DNA from 4 places in the Streptomyces sp. NPDC052225 genome. Region 3 is predicted to be linked to each of the others. Evidence: riboswitches for the same ligand, from Rfam matches in the RefSeq annotation. Region 3 holds a riboswitch; each other region holds the start of a gene.

Region 1 (5,646 bases), on a different contig from region 3:
GGTGGCCAGCGGCATCGTGCGCTCGGCCGTGACCCGGGGCGACCTGCGCGACGGCCTCGACGAGGACCTGGCCCTCGACCTGATCTCGGGCCCGCTGTACTGGCGCTCGGTCGTCGTCCGTACGCCGGAACTCCCCAAGGGCCACCTGAAGCGCCTCGCGGCGGCCACGGCGGCGGCGCTCAGGGTGTTGTGACCGGTGGGGCCGGGGCGGGGACCTCATCGGTCCCGGCCCACTCACCGTCTGAGGCGGTCTCCTTCGTCACGGCAACCACGCACACCTCAGATGGCCGGCCCGCGCCGTCCTGGCCGGAGACGTGACCGCCTGCGCTCCCGGCGCATCCGAGACCGCTCCGCACCGCCCCCTACGCCGCCACGATCTCCAGCTTCTCCAACTCCCCGCGCTCCGCGATCACTTCGATGCCCGTGATCGCCCCCTCCGCGTCGAACGCGAACGTGAGGACCAGGACCAGGTGGCCGGCGCGGGCCATGACCAGGCCGGGGACGCCGTCGATGAGGGCCATGCCCGTGTGGCGGGCCCGGGCGACCGCCGCCATCGCGCTCTCGGCCACCACGCGGGCGCCGGCGAGGCGGACCGGCTGCGGGGTCGGGATGACGGCCGCGTCGGCGATCAGGACGACGTCGGGGGCCAGGAGCGAGAGCAGGGACTGGAAGTCGCCGCCCCGGGTCGCCGCGAGGAACGCCTCCACCACGCCGCGGCGGCGCGACTGGTCGGCGTCCGGCGCGGGCCGCGCTCCCTTGATCCGGCGCCGCGCCCGGCTGGCGAGCTGGCGTACGGACGCGGGGGTGCGGTCGAGCAGCGGGGCGATCTGCTCGAAGGGCACCGCGAACGTGTCGTGCAGGACGAACGCCACCCGTTCCGCGGGGGAGAGCGTGTCGAGGACGACCAGGAGCGCCACGCCGACCTCGTCGGCGAGCAGCGCCTCCTCCTCGGGGTGGCCCTGCTCGTCGGGGCCGAGCTCCGGGTCGGCGGGCCGCTCGTCGAGCGGGTCCTCGCGGCGGGTGGTGCGCGAGCGCAGCATGTTGAGGCAGACCCGGGCGACGACCGTGGTCAGCCAGCCCGCCAGGTTCGTGACCTCGGACGTGTCGGCGCGGGCGGCCCGGATCCAGGCCTCCTGCACCGCGTCGTCGGCCTCGCTGAGCGAGCCGAGGATGCGGTACGCCACCGAACGCAGCCGCGACCGCTGTTCCTCGAACCGCCGCGCCAGCTCGTCCTCGCCGAGCACGCCGAGCGGCTCCGTACCGTCAACGGGCTTGTCCGTCATGCGCGTTCCCCCAGTTCCGAAACTGGGAGAAGTAGATCACGCGGCTCACGCCACGCGCGTGGCCCCTGCGAACGGCATCTGGTCGATCGGCGCGATCCGCACGGGCGCGGACGGGTTCGGCGCGTGGATCATCTGGCCGTTGCCGATGTAGAGGCCGACGTGACTGATGCCGGAGTAGAAGAACACCAGGTCGCCCGGATGGAGTTGGGACTTGGGGATGCGCTGCCCCGCGTTGATCTGGGCGTACGTGGTGCGGGGGATCGAGACGCCCGCGGCGCGGTACGCGGCCTGGGTCAGGCCCGAGCAGTCGAAGGCGTTGGGCCCGGTCGCGCCCCAGACGTACGGGCTGCCGAGGGCGCCCTGCGCGTAGGAGATCGCCGCTGCCACGCGGGAGTTGGACGCCTTGCCGAGGTCGGCGGTGAGGTCGTCGCGGGACGTCGCGCGCGAGGCGTGACCGGAGCCGTCCGTGCCGTACGAGGCGCCCGGGCCGTCCGTGCCGCCGGAGGCGAGCGCCCGGTCGGCCGGGTCGAGGCGGTCGAGGAGCCGCTTCGCCTCACCCAGCTTCTTCGTCACCGTCTTCTTCTGGCGCTCCAACTCCCGCTGTTTCCCGCGCAGTTCGGAGAGCGTGCCGTCGGCTTTCCCGCGCACCTGGTCGATCTCGCGCAGCTCCTTGCGGACCCGCGCGATCGTGGCGGCCTGCCGGGTGCCGACCCGGTCGGCGAGGGCCGCCTCGTCCAGGTAGCGGTCGGGCGTGGAGGAGAGGAGCAGTCGGACGGTCGGGTCGACACCGCCGGTGCGGTACTGCTCCGCCGCCATCGAGCCCAGCTTCTGCCGCTGGGAGTTGAGGGCCTCGGTGCGCCGCGACGCCTCGTCCTGGAGACTGTCGACCTTCTTCTGGGCCTTCTCGGCCTTCTCCTTCGCGCCGTTGTACTTCTCGGTGGCGACCTCCGCCTCCTGGTAGAGCTTGTCGACCTTCGCCTTCACCTCGGTGGGGGAGAGGTGCGGCTCCGCGTGCGCCGTGCCGCCGTCGAAGACGGTGGCGGTCGCCGCGGAGGCGAGGGCGAGGGTGGCCGCTGTGCGGGCCGTACTGCCACTGAGCGAGCGCTGTCGGGGCTTGCGGTGCGCTGCCGGCACGTGACGCCACGTCCTTTCGGAACGTCCTGCTTACGCGTCCGGCGGCGGCCCGCACAGGGGGAGCGGGCCGCCGCCGGACCTTTCTCGGCGGTGGTGTCCGACTGCCGCCCCTGGCCCGGGCGGCGGTGGGGAGCCGGTCACCTGAGGAAGGACGCTAAACCTCGGCGTAACGGGTTGGTGGCGGATTGTTCGCAACTGGCCCGTTTGTTGTGAGCGGTGTCGGAGAGTGACAGTCGCGTGCCCGCGGATGTCCGGGTGGGGTGCGGTGGAGTCCATGGGGGAGCGGTGACGGCCGGCGATCACCGCTTGGCTACGCTCCGCCTCATGGACGTACTCATCCACATCTTCGTCGGCCTGCACATCATCGGCATCGCCTCCCTGCTCGGCGGCTTCCTCACGCAGATGTCCGCGATGGGGCAGGGCGCGGCCCGCTTCAACAAGGCCATGCTGCACGGCGCGCTGACCATGCTGGTGACCGGTGTCGCCCTCGTCGGCCTCAATCAGGCCGACGACAACACCGTGAACAACATCAAGATCGGTGTGAAGCTGGCGATCCTCATCGTCATCCTCGGCATCGTGTACGTGAAGCGCGACGAGGAGAAGGCGGAGAAGGCCCTGTTCGCGACCGTCGGCGGACTCACGATCGCGAACATCTTCATCGCCGTTCTGTGGACCTGAGGGATCCGAGGGGTCAGGCGGGCCGCACCACGCTGTGGATGGACGACGTGCCGTCGTAGTAGATGGACTCCTCGCGGACGTACGCACCCGGCTTCGGCGCGTGGATCATCATGCCGTCGCCGAGGTAGAGGCCGACGTGGCTGATGTCGTCGTAGAAGAAGACCAGGTCGCCCGGCTGGATGTCGGAGAGCGGCACCGTCGTGCCGACCTCGACCTGGTCCCAGGTGGTGCGCGGCAGCGAGATCCCCGCCGCCTTCCACGCGGCCTGCGTGAGCCCCGAGCAGTCGTACGAGTCCGGGCCCGTGGCGCCCCACACGTACGGCTTGCCCTCCTGGGCCTTGGCGAACGCGAGCGCCTTCGCCGCCTTGGTGGCGTACGAGTCGGACGTGTCCGAGGCGGACCCGGAGGAGTCCGACGAGTCCGTGGAGCCCTGCTCCTTGGCGGCGGCCTCCTCGGCGGCCTTCCGCTTCTCCTCCTCCGCGGCCTTCTGCTGTGCGGCGAGCTCGGCGGCCTTCTTCTCGGCCGCCTCCTGCTTCGCCTTCTCGATGGCCGCGAGGCGCGCCTTCTCCTCGGCCGTCAGCTTGGAGAGCAGTTCCCGCGCGTCGGACAGCTTGGTCTGCACGTCCTGCTTGGTGGTCCTCAGCTCGGTCTGCGACGTGGTGAGGTCCTTGAGGCTGGCCTGCGCCTCGGTGCGCTTCTTCGCCGTGGTGCGCTGCTGGACCTGGTAGTCGTCGACGGCCTTCTTCTGCTCGTCGGTGAGCCGGCTCATCAGCTGGCGCTGCGAGAAATAGTCCTCGGGGTCGTCCGCGAGGAACATCGTCGCCGTGTCGCTGATGCCGCCCGTGCGGTACTGCTCGGCGGCGAACCGGCCCAGCTTCTGGCGCGCCGTGTTCATCTTCTCGGTGCGCTGCGCGATGTCGTCGAGGAGCTTGTCGACCTGCTTCTTCTTGCCCTCGGTCCGTTCCTTGGCCGCGTTGTACTTCTGCGTGGACACCTCGGCCTGCCGGTACAGGGTGTCGACCTTCTTCTGCACCTCTTCGATGCTCGGCTTGTGGGGCTGCGTGGGGGCGGCCTGGGCCGTCTGCGAGAGCAGGGCGACGGAGGTGAGCGCGGCGGTCGTGATGCCGACGGCGGGTGTCGTACGAAGGCCGCCGGATATCCGGGACCGGCTGCGCGGCTTGCGGTGCGACGCCAAGGCAGGCGACTCCTTCCATGGTCCGCCTACCGGGTTAGCTGTCGGGTTCGGGCGGGTGGTGCTCGTCGTGCGGAAGGCTGCCCTACGGTCAACTGCCCGGTGCTGCCGGGCCGTTGGGCCGATTCACCCCAAGGTCGGTGGGTCCCCGGTTCCCTGCCTTGCGGCGTACGGAACTCAGCGGGGGCTGTCCGGTCGCCGCGTTGTTCGCGGGCGGGGGGACGGACTGCCCGCGCAGCACCGTAGCCAACTGGTGTTGCTGCTGTGAAGGTTGATGTTCGATATGCCCGATACATTTTCGTGACCTTGGCTACTCCTCGGGCCCGCGCCCGGCCGTACGTGGTCAATCCGGAGGGATCTGCGCCGAATTGTCCGTAGATTGACCGGAGCCTTCCCCGGAGTTGCGGAGTCCGCCGACTTGTCCGCAGTACGGCCCCGCCACCGCGGGAGCGGGCGAGGGCGGCCCCGAGGGCGACACCTGTATCGGCACCTCGGCGGGCGTCGCGAAGCTCGACCAGGACGGCGGCGGGTGCCGGAGGAAGGCGTCGTTCGTCCCCGGGCTGTCGTCGGGCGCGACGAAGGACGGCGGCTTCGCGACCGGCCTCGACGGCGTCTTTGTCTCGGGCGCCCCGTCGTAGCGGACGTGGCGGGCGACGACCTCGTCGTGGTGTCGCCGGGCGGCAGGGCCAAGCCGTTCACCGTCTTCCCGAACCGCAACGGCCACGTGGCCGTCCCCGCCTCGATCGCCCTCGGCCCCGACGGCAACCTCTACGTCGGCGACCTGAACGGCGAGGCCGCCAGGGCGACCGCCCGCGTCTGGAAGGTCAGCCCCGGCGGCAGGATCCTCGGCTGGACCTCCGGCTTCGGCCCGGTCACCGGCGTCGCGGCCGACGGACACGGCGATCTGTACGTCAGCCGGCTCTTCGCCCGGACCGTCACCAAGGCCGACCGCGCCGGGACCGTCCTGGAGGGCGGAAAGAAGTCGCCCGGCGGCCGGTTCCGGCAGATTCTGTCCTTCTGACCTGCGACTTTCCCGGATTCCGGAGTCTGTCTTCCAGCGGTGTCGCAAAGGCGGCGGCGGGGTGTCAGTGGGGCGGCCTAGACTCGTAGGGCGATGAGCAGCCTCTTTGACGACAACTTCCTGGCCAGCCTCCAGAGCGGCGCGGAGGAGCCCCCGCCGCCGCCCGAGGACACCGATCCCGCAGCAGCTCCGGAGCCGATCCCGGACGACCTGTTCGGCGGGAAGTTCGACGTGCCTCCGGCCCGGGACGCCCACTACCGCGACGGTGCGCCGCGCCCGGTCATCGACCCGGCCGCGCTCCTCGACGGGCTGAACGAGAACCAGAAGGCGGCCGTCGT
Region 2 (5,646 bases), on a different contig from region 3:
CGCGGGCAACGGCTACTACGGCGGCCTCCAGTTCTCGCAGGAGATGTGGGAGCAGTACGGCGGCCTCGACTACGCCCCGCGCGCCGACCTGGCCAGCCGCTCGCAGCAGATAGCCGTCGCCGAGAAGGTCCTCGACGCCAGGGGCACGGCCGCCTGGCCGAGCTGCTCGCTCGCCGCGGGCCTCAGCAAGAGCGACGACTCCGCCGACGTCGACCCGGGTACGAGCCCCTCCCCGCAGGCGTCCGATGCGGACACGTCCTCGGGAGAGAAGAATCACGACGGGTCGGACGACTCGGACACCGCATCCGACGGCGCGTCAACTGACGCCTCGGGGGATACCTCCGGTAACGGCACCGACGGCGACAAGAGTGACACCGCGGCCGACGAGAGCTCGAACAACTCGGACAAGTCGGAGCAGAGCGCCACAACTCCCTCGGCCGACCCGGGCGATTCGGCCGGCCCGGCCGACTCGGCGGACCCCGCCGACGCGTCCGGCTCCGTCGATCCGGCCGCCCCCGAGTCCTCCGCCTCGGCCACCCCGGACCCCTCCGCCACCGGCGGCGACGCCTCCGCCGCCGGCCGCCACCGCGGCGACCGGGCCGCCGACGACGACGCCGACTCCCGTACGGGAGAAGGCCGTCACGCCTCCCGCGACGACAAGCGCGGCGACGGGACCTACACGGTCCGCTCCGGCGACAACCTCTGGGACATCGCCGACGCGCAGGACGTGGACGGCGGGTGGGCCGCGCTCTACGACCGGAACAAGAAGGAGGTCGGGTCCGACCCGGACCTCATCATTCCTGGTCAGAGTCTGGATCTTGGTCTCGAATCGGTCGAAAAGTAGCGGGAGTTCGGGACGCATTGATGGTTGTTTGTCCGCTTTGGCGCAAGTGAGAGATGGGTCTCAAAGGGCCTGATCGTCTTTGAAATCGGGCGGATCCACTGCTTACGGTCGTGACCGCTCGCCACAGCGGGCCCCGATGGACGTCACGCCGAATCCTGCCAACGTCCGTACGGGAACAGTCGACGCGTCAGCGCCGTAGGCAGGAGCGGGGGACCCAGGTAAGCGCCGTACGAGGTCGACGACTTCGGACGGCTAGGGGTTAAGCCGCGCACAAGGATGCGCGGCCGGGCACTCACTGGCCCGAACCCGACAGCTCACCTCGTAGGCGTCGGTGAGGGGATCTCTCCATGCTGCTTTCCAGCAAGGGCAAGCACCGCCGCCCGTCCAAGGCCGTCCGTGTCGCCACGCTCGCCGGTGTCGCCGGTGCCGCCGTCGCCGTCCCGCTGATGGGTGCCACCTCGGCCTCCGCCGCGACCACCTCCGAGTGGGACCAGGTCGCCCAGTGCGAGTCCGGTGGCAACTGGTCGATCAACACCGGCAACGGCTACTACGGCGGCCTCCAGTTCTCGTCCTCCACGTGGGCCGCGTACGGCGGCACCGCCTACGCGTCCTCGGCCGACCAGGCCTCCAAGGCGCAGCAGATAGCCGTCGCCGAGAAGGTCCTCGCCTCCCAGGGCAAGGGCGCCTGGCCGAGCTGTGGCGTCAACCTGTCCGGCGCGTCCACCGGCAACTCCGCTCCGGCCGCCGAGACGCAGCAGCAGGCGCAGCCGCAGCAGCAGGCGCAGCCCAAGCAGCAGGAGCGCTCGGACTCGTCCACGACGACCCGCTCCGAGAAGCGCGAGACCGTCACGACCCCGACCGGCCAGAAGGTCGAGAAGGGCGACGGCGAGTACAAGGTCAAGTCCGGCGACACCCTCGGCGAGATCGCCGGCGCGCACGGCACGACCTGGCAGAAGCTGTTCAAGCTGAACAAGGACATCGTCAAGGACGCCGACCTGATCTACCCGGGTCAGCAGCTCCACCTGAAGTAGTCCGCAGCCGCACCCTTATAGGGAGTCCCGGCATCGGCGGACGCCGAGGACCCCGCCCCGTCCCCACGGGCCGCTCGCACCGCGACCCCCGTTCCGGAATCCGGAACGGGGGTCGCTGTTTTTGTTCCGTTCAGGAACATTTCGCTCACGGCGTTGTCCAAGGGACGGTCGGTCGGCTGGCCGATGCCCCGGAGGCGGTTAGGCTCAAGGGGTCGAGGCCGTGCATCGCGGCCCCGCATAGCCCGCGTCACATCCCAGAAGGAGATGCTCGTGCCGTCCATCGACGTCGTCGTAGCCCGGGAAATCCTGGACTCCCGAGGCAACCCCACGGTCGAGGTCGAGGTCGGCCTCGACGACGGCAGCACGGGTCGTGCTGCTGTCCCGTCCGGCGCCTCCACCGGTGCCTTCGAGGCCATCGAACTCCGTGACGGTGACCCCAACCGTTACCTCGGCAAGGGTGTCGAGAAGGCGGTCCTCGCCGTCATCGAGCAGATCGGCCCGGAGCTCGTCGGCTACGACGCCACCGAGCAGCGCCTGATCGACCAGGCGATGTTCGACCTGGACGCCACGGACAACAAGGGCTCGCTCGGCGCCAACGCCATCCTCGGCGTCTCGCTCGCCGTCGCGCACGCCGCGTCCGAGGCCTCGGACCTGCCGCTGTTCCGCTACCTCGGTGGCCCGAACGCGCACCTGCTGCCCGTCCCGATGATGAACATCCTGAACGGTGGGTCGCACGCCGACTCCAACGTCGACATCCAGGAGTTCATGATCGCCCCGATCGGCGCGGAGTCCTTCTCCGAGGCGCTGCGCTGGGGCGCCGAGGTCTACCACACCCTCAAGAAGGTGCTGAAGACCAAGGGCCTGTCGACCGGCCTCGGCGACGAGGGCGGCTTCGCCCCGAACCTGGAGTCGAACCGCGCCGCGCTCGACCTCATCCTCGAAGCGATCAAGGAGGCCGGCTACATCCCCGGCCAGCAGATCGCGCTCGCCCTGGACGTCGCCGCCTCCGAGTTCTACAAGGACGGCAAGTACCAGTTCGAGGGCAAGGAGCGCTCCGCCGCCGAGATGACGGAGTACTACGAGGAGCTCGTCTCCGCGTACCCGCTCGTCTCCATCGAGGACCCGCTGTACGAGGACGACTGGGCCGGCTGGAACGTCATCACCGAGAAGCTGGGCGACAAGGTCCAGCTCGTCGGCGACGACCTCTTCGTCACCAACCCGGAGCGTCTGGCGCGCGGCATCGAGGAGAACTCGGCCAACGCCCTGCTCGTCAAGGTCAACCAGATCGGTTCGCTGACCGAGACCCTGGACGCCGTCGAGCTGGCCCAGCGCAACGGCTTCAAGTGCATGATGTCCCACCGCTCCGGCGAGACCGAGGACGTCACCATCGCCGACCTCGCCGTCGCCACCAACTGCGGCCAGATCAAGACCGGCGCCCCGGCCCGCTCCGAGCGCGTCGCCAAGTACAACCAGCTCCTGCGCATCGAGGAGATCCTCGACGACGCGGCGGTCTACGCCGGCCGCTCGGCCTTCCCGCGCTTCAAGGGCTGAGCCCGCTGAGGTAGCAGTTACCTACGTCCCCGCACTCGGTCCCGTACCGTGTGCGGGGACGTACGTACGTATCGGGGAGGCGAGCACGCGATGGCCGCAAAGGTCCGCGACCGGGACAAGGACCGCTCCGCCGCGTTCTCCACAGCGACCCGGCTGCGCATCCTCGGCGAGCAGACCGCCGAGCGCGTCTACCGCTCGCAGAACAAGCGCCAGGCCCGCCGCTCCCGCCTCACCGGACGCGCGGCGCTCCTCGCCCTCGTCCTGTGCACGCTGGTCGTCGCCCTCGCCTATCCCATAAGGCAGTACGTCTCCCAGCGCGGCGAGATCGAGGACCTCCAGCGGCAGCAGCAGGAGGCCAAGGAGCGCGTCGACCGGCTCCGCGACGAGAAGGCCCGCTGGCAGGACGACTCCTACGCCGAGCAGCGGATCCGGGAGCGCCTGCACATGGTGATGCCGGGCGAGACCGGGTACGTGGTGCCCGATCCGCGCGCCACCCAGTCGAGCCGCGTCGAGCAGGGCGCCGCCGACCGCCCCTGGTACTCGAACGTCTGGGACGGCGTCGACAAGGCCGACCAGGCAGACTGAAACGCCCGCAACCGATCCACGTACACGTCTGATCCACGTACACGACGAAAGACGCCGAACACAGTCATGCAGACGCCTCCTCCCCAGACCGAGCCCACCGCGCCCACGGACGCCGACATCCACGCGTTCCAGGAGCAGCTGGGCCGCCCGCCGCGCGGTCTGCGGGCCATCGCGCACCGCTGCCCCTGCGGCAACCCGGACGTGGTCGAGACGGCCCCGCGCCTGGAGGACGGCACGCCGTTCCCGACGACGTACTACCTGACGTGCCCGCGCGCGGCCTCCGCGATCGGCACCCTTGAGGCCAACGGCGTCATGAAGGAGATGACCGAGCGCCTCCAGAGCGACCCGGAGCTGGCCAAGCAGTACCGCGCCGCGCACGAGGACTACATCGCGCGCCGCGACGCCATCGAGGTCCTGGAGGGCTTCCCGAGCGCCGGCGGCATGCCGGACCGCGTGAAGTGCCTGCACGTCCTCGTCGGCCACTCCCTGGCGGCGGGCCCGGGCGTGAACCCGCTCGGCGACGAGGCCATCGCGATGCTCCCGGAGTGGTGGAAGAAGGGGCCGTGCGTGACGCCGTGCGCCGACGCGGGGGAGGACGCGTGACCCGGGTCGCCGCCATCGACTGCGGTACGAACTCCATCCGCCTCCTCGTCGCCGACGCGAACCCGCAGACCGGGGAACTCGTCGACCTGGACCGCAGGATGACGATCGTCCGGCTCGGCCAGGGCGTCGACAAGACGGGCCGGCTCGCCCCCGAGGCCCTGGAGCGCACCTTCGCGGCCTGCCGCGAGTACGCCGCGGCCATCAAGGAGCACGGCGCGGAGCGCGTCCGCTTCGTGGCGACGTCGGCGTCCCGCGACGCGGAGAACCGGGACGACTTCGTGCAGGGCGTCCTCGACATCCTGGGCGTCGAGCCCGAGGTCATCACGGGCGACCAGGAAGCGGCCTTCTCTTTCACCGGTGCGACCAAGGAACTCACGGGCCGCACCGACCTCGACAAGCCGTACCTGGTCGTCGACATCGGCGGCGGCTCGACCGAGTTCGTCGTCGGCGACGACGCCGTGCGCGCCGCCCGCTCCGTCGACATCGGCTGCGTACGGATGACGGAGCGCCACCTCGTCGGCCCCGACGGCACGGTGACGGACCCGCCGTCCCCGGCGCAGATCGAGGCGGTCCGCGAGGACATCGCCGCCGCCCTCGACCTGGCCGCGCAGACCGTCCCGCTGGCCGACGCCCGCACCCTCGTCGGCCTGGCCGGCTCGGTGACGACGGTGGCGGCCCTCGCGCTCGGCCTGAAGGCGTACGACTCGACGGCGATCCACCACTCCCGGATCTCCTACGAGAAGGTCGCCGAGCTCACCGACTGGCTCCTGACGTCCACGCACGACCAGCGCGCCCTGAACCCGGTCATCCACCCCGGCCGCGTCGACGTCATCGCCTCGGGCGCGCTCGTCCTGCGCCTGATCATGGAACACACGGGCGCGCGGGAGGTCGTGGTCTCGGAGCACGACATTTTGGACGGAATCGCCTGGTCGGTGGCGTGAGCCGCTGAGCAGAGCCCCCTCTTGATCACCGGCCCCGGACCGCGGGGCCGGTGGACGAGGCCGCGGCCTGCCCGGGGGAGGGCTTCTGGGT
Region 3 (5,646 bases):
GCCGGGCTCCTGCTCTGCGCGGCGGGCCTCGCCGCGGCGACGGCGGTGCTCTACCCGTTCGAGATGGACACGGTCGTCTCCCTGGCCCGGGGCCGCTGGGTCGCCACGCATTACGGGCTCTACAACACGGTGTGCGGGGTGGGGATCACGGTGGGGAATCTGGGGGTGGGGGCGCTGATGGGGTCGGGGGCGGTGTGGTGGGTGCTTGCGGGGGTGGGCGGCCTGGGGGCCGTGACCCTGCGCCGTCTCGCCCGGGTCACGGGGCTCCGCCCCGGGCCCCGCTCCTCAATCGCCGGAGGGGCTTGAAGAGAAAGGGGGGTAACCCATACGGCCCACCCTGCTAGCCCCCGCCCCGCACCCCGGGAAACCTTGGTGAGACGCCCGGAGAGCGGGCGCGGAGCCGGTAGGAGACGTGGTGGGGCAGCGCGGAGGAGGCAGGCACAGATACGCGTCGGACACCGGCGCCACCCGTGCCTTCCTGCGACTGCTCCCCGTCCTGCTCATCGTCTGCGGCGCGGCCTACGAGTACTTCACCCCGTCGGGGTTCTCCGGCGCGCCCCTGTTCAGCGCGGCGCCCCTGGTCGCCGCCCCGTTCTTCTCGCTGCGCGGCACACTCGTGGCCGGACTCGTCTCGATCGCCGCGATCGTCGCCGTCCACCTCAGATACACGGGCGAGTTCGGCTCCGACGTCATCACGGAGATCGCCACCGTGGCCACCGTGTGCGCCCTCGCCTGCTTCATCAACCGGATCGTGCGGCGCAGCGACGAACAGCTGGCGTCCGCGCGGCAGATCGCCGAGGCCGCGCAGCTCGCCGTGCTGCCCGTGCCCGCGGGCCGGATCGGCGGGCTCGCCATCGCCGCGCGGTACGAGGCCGCGCAGGCCGGGGCGTTCATCGGCGGGGACCTGTACGCCGTGCAGGACACCCCGCACGGTGTCCGGATCGTCGTCGGTGACGTACGCGGCAAGGGGATGGGTGCGGTCGCCGCCGTCGCCGTGGTGATCGGCGCGTTCCGGGAGGCCGCCGAGCAGGAGGGCAGCCTGGAGGCGGTCGCCCAGCGCCTGGAGCGGGCGCTCGCGCGCGAGGGCACCCGGCGCAGCGGCATCGACGACTTCGAGGGATTCACCACGGCCGTGCTCGCCGAGATCCCGCACGGCGGCGGCTTCGACAGGGTCGTCCGCATCCTCAACCGCGGCCACCCCGAACCCATCGTGCTGCTCGGCGACGGCACCGTACGCGTCATCGGACCCGACGAGGCGGCGCTCCCGCTCGGCATGAGCGAACTCGGCAGCTGGCCCGACCGGGCCACCGAGGCGGGCTTCCCGGCGGGCGCCACTCTGCTGCTCTACACCGACGGGCTCTCCGAGGCGCGCGACGCGGACGGCGTCTTCTACGATCCGGCGGCCCGCCTCGCCGGGCGCATCTTCCCCGGACCCGAGGAACTCCTCGCGGCGCTCTCGGAGGAGGTGCGCGCGCACACCGGGGGCGGCGCGACCGACGACATGGCACTGCTCGCCGTACGACGGCCGTGACTCTCCGCGCTCTCCGCATAACAATTGACACACCGTCAGCTGAAGGGCGTGTTCGCGCGGTCGGCCAAGTCGACCCGTTCCGCCCGGTCTTCGGCCGTTAAGTCCAGGCCAAAGAAGTGAACGATCAGTGGGAACGGCTTGGAATTAGTGTCGGCTGTCTATTAACGTTCGATAACGCAGCGCGGTCGTCCCAGCCGTCACAAGAGATGGCTCCGTGCGCACACGCCTAATCCCGAAAGGGAGCCGGGGAACCACCAACTTGGGGTGAATCGGACGTACTTCACGTCCGTAGGAGACCTTCCTGCTCCGAACCCGTCAGCTAACCCGGTAGGCGAGAAGGAAGGAAAGGAGAGCGCCTTCGTGGCGTCGAACCGTCCTGCCCCCGAGTTCTTGCATGCCTCCACCGACGGTGACTTCGGTGCCGAGAGTGTCGCGCAGGAGAACTGGGAGGAGTGGAACCCCACCGAGGAGTCCGTCCGCCCCGTCCGCGGCAAGCACCGCGTCGCCCGGCAGCGCGGAGGCCTCGCGCGCAGCTCCACGGTCCTCGGCGTCGGCGTGATCGCCGCCGTCGGCGCGGGCGGCATCGCCACCGCGCAGGGCGGCAAGCCCGCGGTCCAGATCTCCATGCCCGACCTGTCGGCCGTCAAGGACTCCCTGCCGGAGGCCAAGTCGCTGCCCGGCGTGGGCGCGCTGATATCCGACGACTCGGACGGAGCCCCCGCCGCCGCGGCCGCCCCGCTCACCACCATGGGCACCGGCAGCGGCCAGACCGACGCAGGCGAGACGCTGCGCGCCCGCATCATGCAGCAGGCCGAGACGCAGCAGGACGCCGCCGACGCCGCCGAGAAGCAGGCCGCCGAAGAGGCAGCCGCGCAGAAGGCCGCCGAGGAAGCCGCCGCGAAGCAGAAGGCCGCCGAGACCAAGGCCGCCGCCGAGAAGAAGGCGGCCGAGGAGGAGGCGCGCAAGAAGGCCGAGGCCGAGCGCCTCGCCAAGCTCGCCAAGAGCTACAAGATCCCGGTCGCCTCGTACACGATCACCGGCACGTTCGGGCAGCCCGGCGCCATGTGGTCGTCCGGCTACCACACGGGCCTGGACTTCGCCGCTCCCACGGGTACCCCGATCTACGCCATCCACTCCGGCACCGTCACCGAGGCCGGCTGGAACACCGCGTACGGCTACCGCACGGTCATCACCCTCGACGACGGCACCGAGCTGTGGTTCTGCCACCAGTCGTCGATGAACGTCACGGTGGGCCAGAAGGTCTCCACCGGCGACGTCATCGGCCGCGTGGGCGCCACCGGCAACGTCACGGGACCGCACCTCCACCTGGAGGTCCACCCCGGCGGGCAGGCCACCGGCATCGACCCGGCCGCCTGGCTGCGCGACAAGGGCCTCACTCCCTGAGAGCCCGCCTTGTGACCCCGGCGGTCCTGGCGGCAACCCCCCGACGTCAGGGCTGCCGGTTTTACCCACCTTTGGCGGGCTGACCTCGCTGTCTACGGAATACCGCATTCTGTACGTCTGTTGAGCCGACACATGACTTCTCTTCGCAAGCTCGGCTCCTCGGACCTCGAGGTCTTCCCGCTCTCCCTCGGCGGCAACGTCTTCGGCTGGACCGCCGACGAGGCCACCTCGTTCGCGGTGCTCGACGCGTACGTCGCCGGGGGCGGCAACTTCATCGACACCGCGGACTCGTACTCGGCCTGGGTCGAGGGCAACGAGGGCGGCGAGTCGGAGACCATCATCGGCAAGTGGCTGGCGTCCCGCGGCAACCGCGACGACGTCGTCGTGGCCACCAAGGTCGCCCGCCACCCCGACTTCCAGGGCCTGCGCGGCGCGAACATCAAGGCCGCCGCCGACGCCTCCCTCAAGCGCCTGGGCACCGACCACATCGACCTGTACTACACGCACTTCGACGACGACGAGACGATCCCGGTCGAGGAGATCATCGGCGCGCTCGACGAGCTGGTGAAGGCCGGCAAGGTGCGCAACATCGCCGCCTCGAACATCTCGCCCGCGCGCCTCCAGGAGTCCCTCGACTTCTCCGACCGCGAGGGCGTGGCCCGCTACGTCGCCATCCAGCCGCACTACAACCTCGTCTCGCGCGACACGTACGAGGGCGAGCGCCAGGACATCGCCTCGCGCGCCGGCCTCGGCGCCGTCCCCTACTACGCGCTCGCCTCCGGCTTCCTGACCGGCAAGTACCGTCCGGGCGCCACCGTCGACAGCGCGCGGGCCGCCGGCGCCGGCCGGCACCTGGAGACCGAGCGCGGCCGCAAGGTGCTCGCCGCCCTCGACGAGGTCGCGCAGGCCCACGACGCCGAGATCGCCACGGTCGCCCTCGCCTGGCTCGCCGCCCAGCCCACCGTGGCCGCGCCGATCGCCTCGGCCCGCGTCGTGGAGCAGCTCCCGGCGCTGCTCGCGGTGGCGGACCTGGAGCTGACGGAGGCCGAGATCCGGAAGCTGACGGCCGCGTCCGCCTGATTCAGTACCGGTAGGGGTTGTACGCGGGTCCCTGCGCGAACGGCGGGCCCGCGTACACCGGCGGCAGCCACATCGGGGCCGCCGCCCGCGACCCGTACGCGAGCGCGGCCCGCGCATAGCCGCGCCGCTCCCACAGCGCGTCCAGCAACTCCCGCTCCCGTACGACGAAATCGGCGCCGGCCCGGCCCTTGCGGCCGCGGTGCCGGAGCAGCGCGAGCGAGGTCGCGTACGACTCGTACTCGGCGACCGCCGTGGCCGCCGGCTTGCCGCCGTAGTGCGCCGCGTACTCCCGCGCCAGGCGCCGCGCCTTGAGCGAGCCGAGCGCGAACGGCTCGGGCGGCGCCAGCCAGCCCGCCGCCACGTACGCGGGCAGCTCCTGCCGCACGGTGCGCAGCTCGCGCTGCCGTACGAAGACCGCGAGCCAGGTCAGCAGGCCGAACACCGGCACCATGAACGCCGCGTACACCGCGAAGAACCCGTACTCGCCGAGCGACGACGAGCCGTTCCAGAAGGCGTGCATGCCCATCGCGGCGAGCAGCCCGCCGAGCGGGAGCAGCAGGCGGCGGGCGCGGCCGCGGTCGGGCGCCGTGACGGCGGCGATCCCGAAGCCGATGCCGGTGAGCACCGTGAACAGCGGGTGCGCGAACGGCGACATGACGATGCGGACGAAGAACGTGGCGGCGGTGACCGAGCTGAGGCCGGGTCCTGTGCCCGTGAGCTGGTCGGTGCCGAAGGCGTTGCCGAGATAGAGGATGTTCTCGGTGAACGCGAAGCCGGTCGCGGTGACGCCGGCGATGACGACCCCGTCGACGATCCCGTGGAAGTCCCGTCTGCGGAAGAGGAAGACGAGCAGCACCGCCGCCGCCTTCGCGGACTCCTCGACGATCGGGGCGATCACCGTCGCGCCGAGGGTGTCGGCGCGGGACGGGTCGGCGGTGGCGGTCTCGATCCACCGGGTCGCGAAACTGTTCGCGACGATCGCTATCAGGGCCGCCGCGCAGGCGCCCCAGGCGAAGGAGAAGATCACGTTCCGCCAGGGCCCGGGCCGCACCCGGTCCAGCCAGCGGAACGCGGCTATGAGCAGCGGGACGGGCAGCACGGCCAGCCCGAGCCCCACCAGGAACCCTTCGGTGCCGGTCTGTTCGCGGACCAGCGCCAGGATCACGACCCCGGAGAGCGCCAGCAGCGTCGCGAGCGCCGTGACCCGTACGCCCTTCCGCTCCCACCACCGCGGATGCGGGACCGCGCCGACGGGGACCGCGCCGGGGGCGGGGTCCTGGTGGTGCGGATAGGTGGGATACGGGTCCACGGATTGACCCTAACGAGGGATACGGGGCGCCGCGACGGGGCGTCCGGCCGCCCCGACCCCGCGGTGCCTCAGCGGCGCCGGAACAGCAGGTCGTGCACTACGTGCTGCTTGTCCAGACCCTTGCCCTCGAAACGGGTCAGCGGGCGGAAATCGGGGCGCGGCGCATATCCGCCGTCCTCGATGGTGTTCTCGTAGTCGGGGTGCGCGGTGAGGACCTCGAGCATCTGCTCGGCGTAGTCCTCCCAGTCCGTCGCGCAGTGCACCAGCGCGCCCGGCTTGAGCGGCCCGGCCACCAGCGAGAGGAACTCCGGCTGGATCAGGC
Region 4 (5,646 bases), on a different contig from region 3:
TCGGGTACGCGGCCGGGAGGACGACCGGCTCCTGCTCCTGCCCGTCGTAGTTCGGCGTGAAGTCGACCGTGTTCTCGTCGATCGAGTCGGTCATCAGGGACGCCGCGGCGTCCATCTTGCACTCGGTGTATCGCATGGCGGCCGGGCGGTCGTCATTGCCCAGCGAGCCGAAGTTGCCGTGGCCGTCGATCAGCGGCACGCGCATGGAGAACGGCTGGGCCAGGCGCACCAGGGCGTCGTAGATCGACGCGTCGCCATGGGGGTGCAACTTACCCATGACCTCGCCGACGACACGGGCGCACTTCACATAGCCGCGCTCGGGGCGCAGGCCCATCTCGTTCATCTGGTAGACGATCCGCCGATGGACGGGCTTCATCCCGTCCCGGGCGTCCGGCAGGGCGCGCGAGTAGATGACCGAGTACGCGTACTCCAGGTAGGAGCCCTGCATTTCGTCGACCACGTCGATGTCGAGGATCTTCTCCTCGAAGTCGTCGGGCGGCGGGGTCTTCGTGCTGCGGCGGGCCATCGCTGCTGCGGCTCCTTCACCAACATGAACAGGTACATGAACAGATACATGAACGGGAACTGTCGCGGACCATTGTGGACCGCCCCACTGACAACGCTGCTCGCGACCCGTCCGTACGGGGTGCTTCGCAGTCCTCACGAGGGTCGCCTGCTCGCTTACGGCGTAGCCGGAGCGGGAACTTCGTCAGGGGTCAGCACGCTTGCATACAGTGGCAGGACTGGCAGCAGTTCTGTGGTTTGCTGCGTATTTTGCGTTCTCCGCGATCGAAGGGACGTACATGCCCATGGGTCACACGGCCACCGCCGAGGCCGGCTCCGGCGGCCTGACAGCGACCGAGCACCGGCTGGCCAACGGCCTGCGCGTGGTGCTCTCCGAGGACCACCTGACCCCGGTCGCCGCGGTCTGCCTCTGGTACGACGTCGGCTCGCGCCACGAGGTCAAGGGCCGTACGGGCCTGGCTCACCTCTTCGAGCACCTGATGTTCCAGGGTTCGAAGCAGGTGCACGGCAACGGCCACTTCGAGCTGGTCCAGGGCGCGGGCGGCTCTCTCAACGGCACGACGAGCTTCGAGCGTACGAACTACTTCGAGACCATGCCCGCCCACCAGCTGGAGCTCGCGCTGTGGCTGGAGGCCGACCGCATGGGCTCGCTGCTCGCGGCCCTGGACGACGAGTCCATGGAGAACCAGCGCGATGTCGTCAAGAACGAGCGCCGCCAGCGCTACGACAACGTGCCCTACGGCACCGCGTTCGAGAAGCTGACCGCCCTGATGTACCCCGAGGGCCACCCATACCACCACACGCCCATCGGCTCCATGGCCGACCTGGACGCGGCCACCCTTGAAGACGCGCGGAACTTCTTCCGCACCTACTACGCGCCCAACAATGCGGTGCTCTCCGTGGTGGGCGACATCGACCCCGAGGAGACGCTCGCCTGGGTCGAGAAGTACTTCGGTTCCATCCCCGGCCACGACGGCAAGCCCGCCCCGCGCGACGGCTCGCTGCCGGAGATCATCGGCGAGGAACTGCGCGAGGTCGTCGAGGAGGACGTGCCCGCGCGCGCCCTGATGGCCGCATACAGGCTCCCCGAGGACGGCACGCGCGCGGGAGACGCCGCGGACCTCGCCCTGACGGTGCTCGGCGGCGGCGAGTCCTCGCGGCTCTACAACCGCCTCGTACGCCGGGACCGCACCGCCGTGGCCGCCGGCTTCGGTCTGCTGCGCCTGTCCGGGGCGCCGTCCCTGGGCTGGCTCGACGTGAAGACGTCCGGTGACGTCGAGGTGCCGGTGATCGAGGCCGCCGTCGACGAGGAGCTCGCGCGGTTCGCCGCAGAGGGCCCCACGCCCGAGGAAATGGAGCGCGCCCAGGCCCAGTTGGAGCGCGAGTGGCTGGACCGGCTCAGCACGGTCGCGGGCCGTGCCGACGAACTGTGCCGTTACGCCGTCCTGTTCGGCGATCCGCAGCTCGCCCTCACCGCCGTACAGCGCGTCCTCGACGTGACCGCCGAGGAGGTCCAGGAGGTCGCCAAGGCCCGCCTGCGCCCCGACAACCGCGCGGTCCTCGTGTACGAGCCCACGGCGCCCGCCGAGACCGACGACGACAGCGACGAGGAGGCGGGCCGGTGACCGAGCAGCTCGCGACCATGGACTTCCACCCCCAGCCGCAGGCCGGCGCCGCCAAGCCGTGGGCGTTCCCCGCCCCGCAGCGCGGTGCCCTCGGCAACGGCCTGACCGTGCTGCGCTGCCACCGCCCGGGCCAGCAGGTCGTCGCCGTCGAGGTCAACCTCGACGCGCCCCTGGACGCCGAGCCCGCCGGGCTCGACGGCGTCGCCACGATCATGGCGCGTGCCTTCAACGAGGGCACCGACAAGCACTCCGCCGAGGAGTTCGCGGCCGAACTGGAGCGCTGCGGCGCCACGATGGACGCGCACGCCGACCACCCCGGCGTCCGCGTCTCCCTCGAAGTGCCCGTCTCCCGGCTCCCGAAGGCGCTCGCGCTGCTGGCCGACGCCCTGCGCGCGCCCGCCTTCGCCGACAGCGAGATCGAGCGCTTGGTGCGCAACCGCCTGGACGAGATCCCGCACGAGAGCGCCAACCCGGCCCGCCGCGCGGCCAAGGAGCTCTCCCGGCAGCTCTTCCCGGCGAGCGCGCGCATGTCGCGCCCGCGCCAGGGCACCGAGGAGACCGTCACCGCGATCGACGCGGCCGCCGTACGCGCCTTCTACGAGAAGCACGTACGCCCTGCCACCGCTACAGCCGTAGTGGTGGGCGACCTGACGGGCGTCGACGTCGACGCCCTCCTGGGGGACACGCTCGGCGCCTGGACCGGCGACACCACCGAGCCCCGCCCGGTCCCGCCGGTCACCGCCGACGACACCGGACGCGTCGTCATCGTGGACCGCCCGGGCGCCGTGCAGACGCAGCTGCTCATCGGCCGCATCGGACCCGACCGGCACGACCGCGTGTGGGCCGCGCAGATCCTCGGCACGTACTGCCTCGGCGGCACCCTCACCTCGCGCCTCGACCGGGTTCTGCGCGAGGAGAAGGGCTACACCTACGGAGTGCGCTCCTTCGCCCAGGTGCTGCGTTCGGCGCCGGACGGCACGGGCGCCGCGATGCTCGCCATCAGCGGGTCCGTGGACACGCCGAACACCGGGCCCGCGCTCGACGACCTCTGGAAGGTCCTGCGCACGCTGGCCGCGGAGGGCCTCACGGACGCCGAACGCGACACCGCGGTGCAGAACTTGGTGGGCGTGGCCCCGCTGAAGTTCGAGACCGCCGCGGCCGTCGCCGGCACGCTCGCCGACCAGGTCGAGCAGCACCTGCCGGACGACTACCAGGCGCAGCTGTACCGCCAACTCGCCGCCACGGGCACCGTGGAGGCCACTGCGGCGGTCGTGAGCGCCTTCCCGGCCGACCGTCTGGTGACGATCCTGGTGGGCGACGCCGCGCAGATCGAGGAGCCCGTCAAGGCGCTCGGGATCGGCGAGGTGAGCGTCGTCACCGGCTGACCCGGACGACCCGCAGGAGACCGCAAGCCCCGGTGGCCGCATAGGCCACCGGGGCTTCGTGGTGTCGCTCACGTCCGCAGTTGTCCGCCTCTCGACTAGCTATCGATCGCATATGTCCGAATTGAGGCGGAGGTTGCCTGTCTGCTCTGTGGCATGCACTACAAAAGCCGGGATCCGTTTGTTGATTGAAAGATGTCCCGCTTAGCGTCGGTCCGGCTGTCCGCCAGACACACGTCGCGCCCGCGACACCGGACAGTCATCGCCGAGTCCCCCATGGCGCGAGCCAGGGGAGCCGGGGACCCACCGCAGTCCCTGGGGTGAATCGGGCGCTCTTCCCGCGAGGGGAGGGAGCCCGTAGGAGACCTTCCTGCTCCGAACCCGTCAGCTAACCCGGTAGGCGAGAGGGAAGGAAAGGATCAACCCCTTCATGGCGTTCACCCGTGCCACCGGGAAGCACCGTCGTCCGAGCCGTCTCACGCGTACCACCGCGCAGGTCGCGGGCGTCGCGGCGCTCACCACGACCGGTGTCATCGGAGGCTTCGCCGCCCCCGCTCTCGCCGCAGACTCCGCGGCCGCCGACCAGAACGGCCTGACGCAGGCCATCGCCATCGGCGACTCCCTGGCCGACCAGATCGACGCACAGGCCTCCGCGCAGAAGAAGGCCGCCGCCGAAGCCGCCGCCGAGAAGAAGGCGGCCGAGGAGGCCCAGAAGAAGGCCGAGGCCGAGAGGCGCGCCGCCGAGGCGAAGGCCAAGAAGGAGCGCGAGGCCAAGGAGCGCGCCGCGCGTGAGGCCGAGCGCAAGCGCCTCAACACCTACGTGGCGCCCATCTCCAACTCGTACGTCTCCACCGCCTACAAGGCGAGCAGCGGCCTGTGGTCCTCCGGCAGCCACACCGGCATCGACTTCCACGCCGCGAGCGGCACCGCGGTGCACGCCGTCGGCTCCGGCACCGTCGTCGAGGCCGGCTGGGGCGGCGCGTACGGCAACAACATCGTGATCAAGATGAACGACGGCACGTACACCCAGTACGGTCACCTGTCGTCCATCGGCGTCTCCGTGGGCCAGTCGGTCACCCCGGGCCAGCAGATAGGCCTCTCCGGCGCCACGGGCAACGTCACCGGCCCGCACCTCCACTTCGAGGCCCGCACGAGCCCCGAGTACGGCTCGGACATCGACCCGGTCGCGTACCTGCGCTCGCACGGCGTCAGTGTCTGACGGCTGACCCGTTCGGACGACCTCACGAAAGCCCCGGCTCGCCGAGCCGGGGCTTTCGCGTGTGCACGCCGCTCCTGTCCAAAAAATATCCATGGATTCAGGGCTGCCGTCGGAAATTCAAGGACGGTGGAATAGAGTCACATGGCAAGCGCGCTGATCGAGCGTCAATCGCGCTTGCAGGGGCGTCAATCGACCGCGTTTCGCGGGGATTAAGGCGGAGGTCGGGTCATGCGCATTCCCGCGCACTCGGTATGCACGGCGATCCGCGACGACATCGTCGCGGGGGTCTACGAGCGCGGCAGCAGACTCACCGAGGAACTGCTCGCGCGCCGCTACGGAGTCTCGCGGGTGCCGGTCCGCGAGGCGCTGCGCACCCTGGAGGCGGAGGGGTTCGTCGTCACGCGCCGCCACGCGGGCGCGTGCGTCGCCGAGCCCACCGAGCAGGAGGCCGCCGACCTCCTGGAGATCCGGATGCTGCTCGAACCGCTGGGCGCGGCCCGCGCGGCGCAGCGCCGCACGGAGGCCCACCTGAAGGTCCTGCGCGGCCTGGTCAGGCTGGGCCAGGAGCGCTCCAGGCGAGGTCAGAGCGAGGATCTGCGCTCCCTGGGCGGCTGGTTCCACGAGACGCTCGCGCAGGCCTCCGGCAGCCCCGGCCTGATCACCCTGCTCACCCAGCTCCGCCACAAGATCGCCTGGATGTACGCCGTGGAGACGCCGGCCCAGCCCGCCGAGTCCTGGGCGGAGCACGGCGCGATCGTCGACGCCGTGGCGCGCGGTGACGCGCAGCGCGCCCGCACTCTGACCGCCCTGCACACCGAGCGGGCCACGGCGGCCCACCGGCTGCGCGTCCCCCGCGCGGGCGAGCGTGTGAGGACTTTGCAACCTCCCGTAAACA

The links. A riboswitch is a leader RNA that binds a small molecule or an ion and turns the genes downstream of it on or off. The one in region 3 is predicted to bind cyclic di-AMP.
Positions count from the first base shown of each region.
Region 1: it holds a riboswitch for cyclic di-AMP, as region 3 does, so the genes downstream of both, AB0L37_RS31690 (NlpC/P60 family protein) here and AB0L37_RS03005 (M23 family metallopeptidase) in region 3, are expected to answer to the same signal.
Region 2: it holds a riboswitch for cyclic di-AMP, as region 3 does, so the genes downstream of both, AB0L37_RS22555 (transglycosylase family protein) here and AB0L37_RS03005 (M23 family metallopeptidase) in region 3, are expected to answer to the same signal.
Region 4: it holds a riboswitch for cyclic di-AMP, as region 3 does, so the genes downstream of both, AB0L37_RS14990 (M23 family metallopeptidase) here and AB0L37_RS03005 (M23 family metallopeptidase) in region 3, are expected to answer to the same signal.

Region 1 covers NZ_JBFAVD010000028.1:48,290-53,935, reverse strand. Annotated here, with positions in the region: gene AB0L37_RS31710 (TetR/AcrR family transcriptional regulator) at 1-193, shown strand, start outside; gene AB0L37_RS31705 (sigma-70 family RNA polymerase sigma factor) at 363-1,283, opposite strand; gene AB0L37_RS31700 (NlpC/P60 family protein) at 1,329-2,417, opposite strand; gene AB0L37_RS31695 (hypothetical protein) at 2,742-3,095, shown strand; gene AB0L37_RS31690 (NlpC/P60 family protein) at 3,109-4,290, opposite strand; cyclic di-AMP (ydaO/yuaA leader) riboswitch at 4,298-4,480, opposite strand; gene AB0L37_RS31685 (hypothetical protein) at 4,689-4,925, shown strand; gene AB0L37_RS31680 (hypothetical protein) at 4,931-5,308, shown strand; gene pcrA (DNA helicase PcrA) at 5,402-5,646, shown strand, end outside.
Region 2 covers NZ_JBFAVD010000015.1:135,216-140,861, reverse strand. Annotated here, with positions in the region: gene AB0L37_RS22560 (transglycosylase family protein) at 1-844, shown strand, start outside; cyclic di-AMP (ydaO/yuaA leader) riboswitch at 981-1,187, shown strand; gene AB0L37_RS22555 (transglycosylase family protein) at 1,192-1,875, shown strand; gene eno (phosphopyruvate hydratase) at 2,146-3,426, shown strand; gene AB0L37_RS22545 (septum formation initiator family protein) at 3,517-4,011, shown strand; gene AB0L37_RS22540 (DUF501 domain-containing protein) at 4,078-4,614, shown strand; gene AB0L37_RS22535 (Ppx/GppA phosphatase family protein) at 4,611-5,555, shown strand.
Region 3 covers NZ_JBFAVD010000001.1:601,241-606,886, forward strand. Annotated here, with positions in the region: gene AB0L37_RS02995 (MFS transporter) at 1-306, shown strand, start outside; gene AB0L37_RS03000 (PP2C family protein-serine/threonine phosphatase) at 416-1,531, shown strand; cyclic di-AMP (ydaO/yuaA leader) riboswitch at 1,745-1,880, shown strand; gene AB0L37_RS03005 (M23 family metallopeptidase) at 1,922-2,935, shown strand; gene AB0L37_RS03010 (aldo/keto reductase) at 3,068-4,015, shown strand; gene AB0L37_RS03015 (PrsW family intramembrane metalloprotease) at 4,017-5,324, opposite strand; gene trmB (tRNA (guanosine(46)-N7)-methyltransferase TrmB) at 5,393-5,646, opposite strand, start outside.
Region 4 covers NZ_JBFAVD010000008.1:146,150-151,795, reverse strand. Annotated here, with positions in the region: gene AB0L37_RS15005 (DNA topoisomerase IV subunit A) at 1-526, opposite strand, end outside; gene AB0L37_RS15000 (pitrilysin family protein) at 810-2,150, shown strand; gene AB0L37_RS14995 (pitrilysin family protein) at 2,168-3,535, shown strand; cyclic di-AMP (ydaO/yuaA leader) riboswitch at 3,786-3,950, shown strand; gene AB0L37_RS14990 (M23 family metallopeptidase) at 3,963-4,751, shown strand; gene AB0L37_RS14985 (GntR family transcriptional regulator) at 4,980-5,646, shown strand, end outside.